3 regions of the Caballeronia sp. INML1 genome follow, and region 1 is predicted to be linked to each of the others. Evidence: predicted binding sites of a transcription regulator. Region 1 holds the regulator's gene; each other region holds the start of a gene.
What was found. The regulator FliA, encoded in region 1, starts transcription of late flagellar genes. The targets are predictions, from matches to a motif close to CTAAAGTTTNNNNNNNNNNNGCCGNTA.
Positions count from the first base shown of each region.

Region 1 (2,264 bases):
ACCATCGCCGATCAAACCCTGCTCGGGCTCGCGCTCGCGGCGGGCGGTGCGATCGCGCTACCGCTCATCTGGGTGATGTTCTGGTTTCTGATCGGCTCGGGATGCCGATACGGCAAGCGCACGCTCGCCGTGTCGTGCGCGACGGCGCTCATCATCGTGATCGCGCTCGGTATCTGGCAGCCGTGGTGGCGCGCCAATCTTCCCGCCGCGATCGGGCTGGGCTTGAGCGTGCTGGGCGCATCGGTGTATTTGAGCGTGCTCGTCGATCGGCTCGGCAACGCGAATCGCGATCTCGCACGTCAGGCATCGACCGATCCGCTCACCGGTCTGTCCAACCGATACGCGCTCGAGCGGGTCGTCGATCGCGCGATGAGCACGCGCGATGCCGATGGCGACCACGCCGCCGCGCTCCTCCTCATCGACCTCGACGGCTTCAAGGAAGTGAACGATACCTACGGTCACGCCGTCGGCGACATGCTGCTGCAAGCCTTCGCGCAATCGCTCGCGAAGCGCATGCGCAAGACGGACACGATCGCGCGTCTGGGCGGCGACGAGTTCGTCGTGCTCGCGCATCAGGTACGCGATCGCGCGGCGGTGCTGTCGGTGGCCGACAGCATTCACTCGGTGCTCGGCGCGATGACCTCGGTGCAGGAGCGGCCGGTGTCGGTATCGGCGAGCATCGGCGCGTGTCTGCTTTCCAGCGCGACGGCCGCGCAACAATCCGGCATCACCGCCGTGCTGCGCGCCGCCGACCGTGCGATGTATCGCGCAAAAAGTCTCGGCGAAGGGAAAACCGTCTTCGCCGAAACGCGCGACTTCGAAGCGAATTGAATCGACGTGCCCGCATGCAGGCGGGCACCCCGGCTCAAGGCCGGATCACGCCTCGACGCTCGTCCACGCCTGCTCGCGCAGCTTCGTGCGCAGACGCGCGACCGCCTGGCTGTGCAACTGGCACACACGCGATTCGCTGACTTCCATCACCGCGCCGATTTCGCGCAGGTTCAGACCGCGTTCGTAGTAGAGGCTCATCAGCAGCTTCTCGCGCTCGGGCAGCTTGTCGATCGCTTCGATCAACGCACCGCGCAGGCTGTCGTCGAGCAGCGCCGAAAGCGGGTCCGAGCGATCGACGCAATAGCGGTCGAGGAACGGCTCGTCGTCGGCGGAGCGGTCGAAGTCTTCGTAGTAGATCAGCTGGCTGCCGTGCAGATCCTGGAGCATCGACTGATATTCGTCGAGCGGCATGTTCATGTGCTCGGCGATCTCCGTCTCGCTTGCGGAGCGGCCGAGGTTCTGCTCGACCTTGTGCACCGCCGATTCCACTTCGCGCGACGTCTTGCGCATGCTGCGCGGCAGCCAGTCGTTCGCGCGCAGCTCGTCGAGCATCGCGCCGCGAATGCGCTGGCTCGCGTAGGTTTCGAATTGCGCGCCCTGATCTTCCTTGTAGCGGCTCGCCGCGTCCATGAGTCCGATCATGCCGGCCTGGATGAGATCGTCGAGATCGACGCTCGCCGGCATCTTGGCGACGAGCTGAAGCCCCAGTCGGCGAACGAGCGGCGCATATTTCGTCAGGACGTCCGACTGTGAGAGTTTGCCTTGGGCGTTATACATCTTGGTCACCTATCTTGATCACATCGACGCCGTGCTGGTCATTGCAAAGTCGTGAAGCGCGGCCACACGATGCGCCGCCTCCCGCCCGCCCTGTTCAGAGTCGCCAACCGGAATTCGCGCGTCTGGCTGACCGTTCGCCGCGCGCATGTACGGCGCGGGGCGCATCGGCCAGTGCAGGAGCTCCGCCGCAATCGCGCGGTAGTCGCGCGCCGCGGCCGTAGCCGGGAACGCTTCGACTGCGCAGCGTGAAAGCTCCTTCGCCCGAGCGACGCGCGCATCCTCGGACACATACCCTGCCTGCACGAGCGACACGGCCAGATACCGGCTCGCGACGCCCGACAGGTTGTCGAACGCGACCGCCGCGTCGGCCGGGTTCTGCACGTGATTGATGAGCACGCGGAACTGGCCGATCGCATGGGCGTAGTGCAGGCGCTTCATGCACGCATACGCCTCGGTGATCGCCGACGCAGCCACCCGCGTCACGATGAGAAAGTCATGCGCCTGCGCCGCGAGCGTCGACAGTGCGCCGTGACGGTCCAGTTGCGCGTCGATGAGAACGATGTCCGCCGGACCATCGAGCAATGCGCGGCACTGCGCGGCGTCGTGACTGATGCGCTCGTCGCGCGGCGCGGCGATCTGCGAGAAGCCGAACGGCG
Region 1 covers NZ_JALQDT010000043.1:30,067-32,330, forward strand. Annotated here, with positions in the region: gene NCR38_RS13205 (GGDEF domain-containing protein) at 1-831, shown strand, start outside; gene NCR38_RS13210 (RNA polymerase sigma factor FliA) at 877-1,608, opposite strand; gene NCR38_RS13215 (hypothetical protein) at 1,627-2,264, opposite strand, start outside.

Region 2 (2,264 bases), on a different contig from region 1:
ACCGTGCGGCGCGCAGCCTGCCTTTTCATTGATCCGCGCACGTTCACTAGGTTCAATTCTGTAAGCATGCGGACGGCGGCGCAAGTTCAGCGTCTTGCATCATCGAGTTTTCGAAGGACGGCGGCGGTGGCGTCGTCGGCGGGAAAGAATGCCTCGATCGCCAACTCGGACAGCGTGATATCGACCGGCGTGCCGAAGACCGTCGTCGTGCTGAAGAACGACAGCACGCCGTATTGCGTACGCATGCGCAACGGCACGACGACCGGGTCGGTTTCCGCCCGCGCCGCGTGCCCGGCATGGGCAGGCGCGGGATACGCCTCGAGTTCCGCGAAGAGCGCGGCAAGCGTCGCATCGCCCGAGACGTCGATCTGCCGGCGCAACCGGGCGAGCAGATGCGCACGCCACTCGTGCCAGTTGTCGATGACATCGGCAAGGCCTTGCGGATGCATCGACAGGCGAAGCACGTTCACCGGCGGCGCGAGCCGTTGCGCATGCGCCGATGCGACGAGCGGTGCGAAAGCCGCGTTGGCCGCGACCATCGTCCAGTGACGATCGACGGCGAGCGCCGGATACGGCTCGTGCCCCTTCAACACGAGATCGACCGCGCGCCGCGCGGCGGCGAGTTGCGGATCGGCCAGCGCGCGCTCGCGATACAACGGCGCATAACCGGCCGCGACGAGCAGCGTGTTGCGCGCGCGCAGCGGCACGTCCAGTCGCTCGGCGAGGCGCATGAGCATTTCGCGGCTCGGCAGCGAGCGGCCCGATTCGACGAAGCTCAGATGGCGCGTGGACACATCGGCGACGCCCGCGAGATCGAGCTGGCTCATGCGTCGGCGCTGCCGCCATTCGCGCAACAGTGTGCCGACGCTCGATTGGACGTCGGCGCGTGCGAGGGTCGAGTTCATGTCGCCGATGTTAGACGAAGCGCGTGCATCGAATCCATTACCTGCGGCGTAATCGCGATGTTCGGTTTCTGTCCGCAGACGAACGAGCGCAAGTTTTACTGCGCAAACATTTGCGCAGAAGAAATTGCGCGCCTCCCCTTAATGTCTTGCTAATAAAAGCCGATAAGCTCCTCAACAAGCGAACAATGCGTCGCGAGCCGTGCGCGCCTCGATCCGGGCACGCACGGCCCGCGGCGCCGGACATCTGCGGAGAAATCATGTTTGTCATCATCGGATGGGTCCTGGTCATCGGCTCGGTGATCGGGAGTTTTATCGGCGTGGGCGGTCACCTCGCCGCCCTCGTGCAACCGTTCGAGCTGCTGTGTATTTTCGGCGCGGCCATCGGCGCGTTCGTCGTATCGAATCCGACGGCCACGCTCAAGAAGACCCTGCAAGCCATCCCGAAGGCCTTCAAGGGCGGCGGATACACCAAGGAGAAATACCTCGCCCTGATCGCGCTGCTTTACGAGCTGCTCCAAAAGGCGCGCAAGGAAGGAATGATGGCGCTCGAAGCCGATGTCGACGCGCCCGAGTCCAGCCCGCTCTTTCAGAAGTATGAGCACGTGATGGCCGATCATCATCTTCTCGACTTCATCGTCGACTATCTGCGCATGATGTCGGCGGGCAACGTCAACGCGCTCGAAATGCAGGATCTGATGGACGAGGAGCTGGAAACGCATCACACGGAAAGCTCGGTCGCGGCCAATGCTATCCAGAAGATGGCGGACGGCCTGCCTGCGTTCGGCATCGTCGCGGCGGTGATGGGCGTCGTGCACACGATGGGCTCGGTCGGCGCCGCGCCCGCGGTGCTCGGCGAGATGATCGCGGGCGCGCTCGTCGGCACGTTCCTCGGCATTCTGCTGGCCTATGGCTTCATCGGCCCGCTCGCGGATCTGCTCAACGCCAAGGGCGCGGCTGAAGCGAAGCCGTTCCAGTGCGTGAAGTCCGTGCTGCTCGCATCGATGAACGGCTATGCGCCGACGATAGCTGTCGAGTTCGGCCGCAAGGTGCTCTTCACCGCCGACCGTCCGAGCTTCAAGGAACTCGACGACGCGGTGCGCGCAACCAAGATGCCGAAGTCGGCTTCGTAACGTCACGGCATAGACATCATGGCTGAGAAACCATCACGCGATCCGCTGCAATCGGTGCTCGCGCCTACCGTCGTCGTGAAGCGCAAGAAGAAGGCGCACGGCCACGGGCATCATGGCGGCGCGTGGAAAATCGCCTACGCCGACTTCGTCACCGCGATGATGGCGTTCTTTCTGCTGATGTGGCTGCTCGGCTCGACCTCGAAGTACGACAAGGAAGGCATCGAGCAGT
Region 2 covers NZ_JALQDT010000051.1:42,465-44,728, reverse strand. Annotated here, with positions in the region: gene NCR38_RS16225 (helix-turn-helix domain-containing protein) at 87-905, opposite strand; gene motA (flagellar motor stator protein MotA) at 1,163-2,035, shown strand; gene motB (flagellar motor protein MotB) at 2,054-2,264, shown strand, end outside.
Region 2: motA (flagellar motor stator protein MotA) is a predicted target of FliA. The motif match lies at 1,044-1,070, and genes of this name have one in related genera.

Region 3 (2,264 bases), on a different contig from region 1:
TATAGGGAATGTTGCCTTGCTGGAGCGCGGCAACGATTGCGCCGCCGTCCCGATCGGAGAGATTGGAGAAAAGTACGCGGTAGTCCGGCTGGCGCGACCACATGACGAGGCCCGCGACCACCATCGCCAGAATCGCGACGGCCACGATGAGCGGCACGCGCGGATTCGAGCGGAACTGGTTGAGCATCGGCACGCGCTGCGCAAAACCGCCGAAGTCGGCACCGCCCGCGAGTCCCGGGGCCGCGGCCGTGCCGGCTGCCCCCGGTTGTGCGCCCGCCAGGCCCATTCTGGCGTCGGGCGTGATGAGTGAGTTGTTGGGCGTATCCATTTAGCGTCGAAGCTCCGAATCCTGAGGTTCTCCTCCCGCCGCTTCCCGCTTTCCATGTAAGCGGCGGTGGAGGACTTTTCACGATGGGGATTATCCGCAGAAGATTGCAAGTCGATTCGGCGAATAGAGCGGGGTTTTCCCCGTTCTTCCCGCGCTTTGAAAAATCACCGGCTGCTAATCTTTTTCGTACTCGGCGAACCTCCGCAATTGCGTCGCCGAACCCGAGGCCACCGCCCACGCGCGGCGCGGGCCGTCCCGCCTTCGGACGCGTTCCGCCGGCTATTCCCTGTCATCCGGAGTCAACATGAACTTTCCGATCAATCCGCTTTCCGCCGCGCTCTCGGCCATTCAGTCGCTGGCGTCGCAAGCCGCCGGCGGGACGTCCGGTCCCACCAGCGCGTCGGGCGCCGTCTCGGGCCAAAGCGGGACATCGGGCGCGGCAAGCGTCGGCAGTTTCTCCGAAGCGCTGAAATCGTCCATCGACAAGATCAGCGACAACCAGACGAAGGCGCTCGGCGAGGCGCACGCCTTCGAGATCGGCGCGCCGAACGTGTCGCTCAACGACGTGATGGTGGACATGCAGAAGGCGAACGTCGGCCTGCAGTTCGGGTTGCAGGTGCGCAACAAGCTCGTGTCGGCCTACAACGACATCATGCAGATCTCCGTCTGACGGCCGCCCTCTCGCGATCCTGCCCTTCATTCTTGCGACGGCTCTGGAGCCTCGCTTCCTAAAGCTTTGCCGCGTTTCTCCGATAACCCCGATAACGGCACGGCGAACGATGGTTCGCCTGCCTGCACCGGCTTGGCCGGGCGCACACGGATCAGGACGAGAGGCACGGCGTTCCGCTTGAAATGCGGAATGCCGCGGCATCGCATAAGGAGAATCGAGAGATGTATTCCCCAGGACACGCTGGAGCCAACGCCTACGCACGCGTGGGCGTGCAGACAGGAGTGATGGGAGCGAGCCCGCACCGGCTGATCGTGATGCTGTACCAGGGTGCGCGGCAGGCGATCGCGCAGGCCCGCATGCACCTGCATCAGAACAATGTCGGCGCACGCGGCGCGGCGATCAGCAAGGCCATCAGCATCGTCGAGAGCGGTTTGCAGCAGGCGCTCAACAAGGATGCGGGCGGCGAGATCGCGCAGCGGCTGGACGCGCTGTACACGTATATGACGCGCCGGCTGCTCGAGGCGAATCTGAAGCAGAACGAGGCGATGCTCGTCGAGGTCGACAATCTGCTCGCGACGCTCGAGGAAGCCTGGGTGGGAATTGGACCGGAAGTGGCGCAAATGACCGCCGCGCCCGTTTGACGGGATGCGCGTCGACTGCCTGAAAAGAATGAAGACGACACAAGAATATTTCGCCCACTACGAGGCGATTGCCGCGGTTTCCGGCCAGATGCTGGTGGCCGCGCGCGGCGGCGAATGGAGCGAGCTGAAGGCGCTGCAAGGCACCTACCGCGAGTTGGTCGAGCAACTGAAGCAAGTGGATTCGGCCTCGGAACTCGACGAAAGCGCCCGCGCGCGCAAGCTGGACCTCGTGAAGAAGATTCTCGCCGACGACGCCGCGATCCGCGATCTGACGTCGCCGAGCCTCGCGCGTCTGTCGGCGCTTTTCACGGTCAACAGCCCGGCGCGCGTACTGAAAAAAATGATCGGATTGCGCTAGGCGCGGTCCGCGCCCGGCCGTGGCGCATATGAGGATGTGGGCATGACTGGACTCGATACCGCGATCGCATCGTTGCTCGCCAGCCGCACCGAGCTCCTTCTGTCCGCGATTCGCGCGCCGAACGGCGTGGGCGGCAGCGGCGTCACCGGTGCGAGCGTCGGGCAGACGACGACGCAAACGGACATGTTCCAGACCGCCGGCACGCCTGGCGGCGCGGCGGCGCCGGCGGCATCGGCGCAAACCGCGTTCTCCAGCGTCGCGCGCACG
Region 3 covers NZ_JALQDT010000041.1:76,558-78,821, reverse strand. Annotated here, with positions in the region: gene fliF (flagellar basal-body MS-ring/collar protein FliF) at 1-328, opposite strand, end outside; gene fliE (flagellar hook-basal body complex protein FliE) at 633-998, shown strand; gene fliS (flagellar export chaperone FliS) at 1,220-1,639, shown strand; gene NCR38_RS12965 (flagellar protein FliT) at 1,668-1,997, shown strand; gene NCR38_RS12960 (flagellar hook-length control protein FliK) at 2,040-2,264, shown strand, end outside.
Region 3: fliS (flagellar export chaperone FliS) is a predicted target of FliA. The motif match lies at 1,057-1,083, and genes of this name have one in related genera.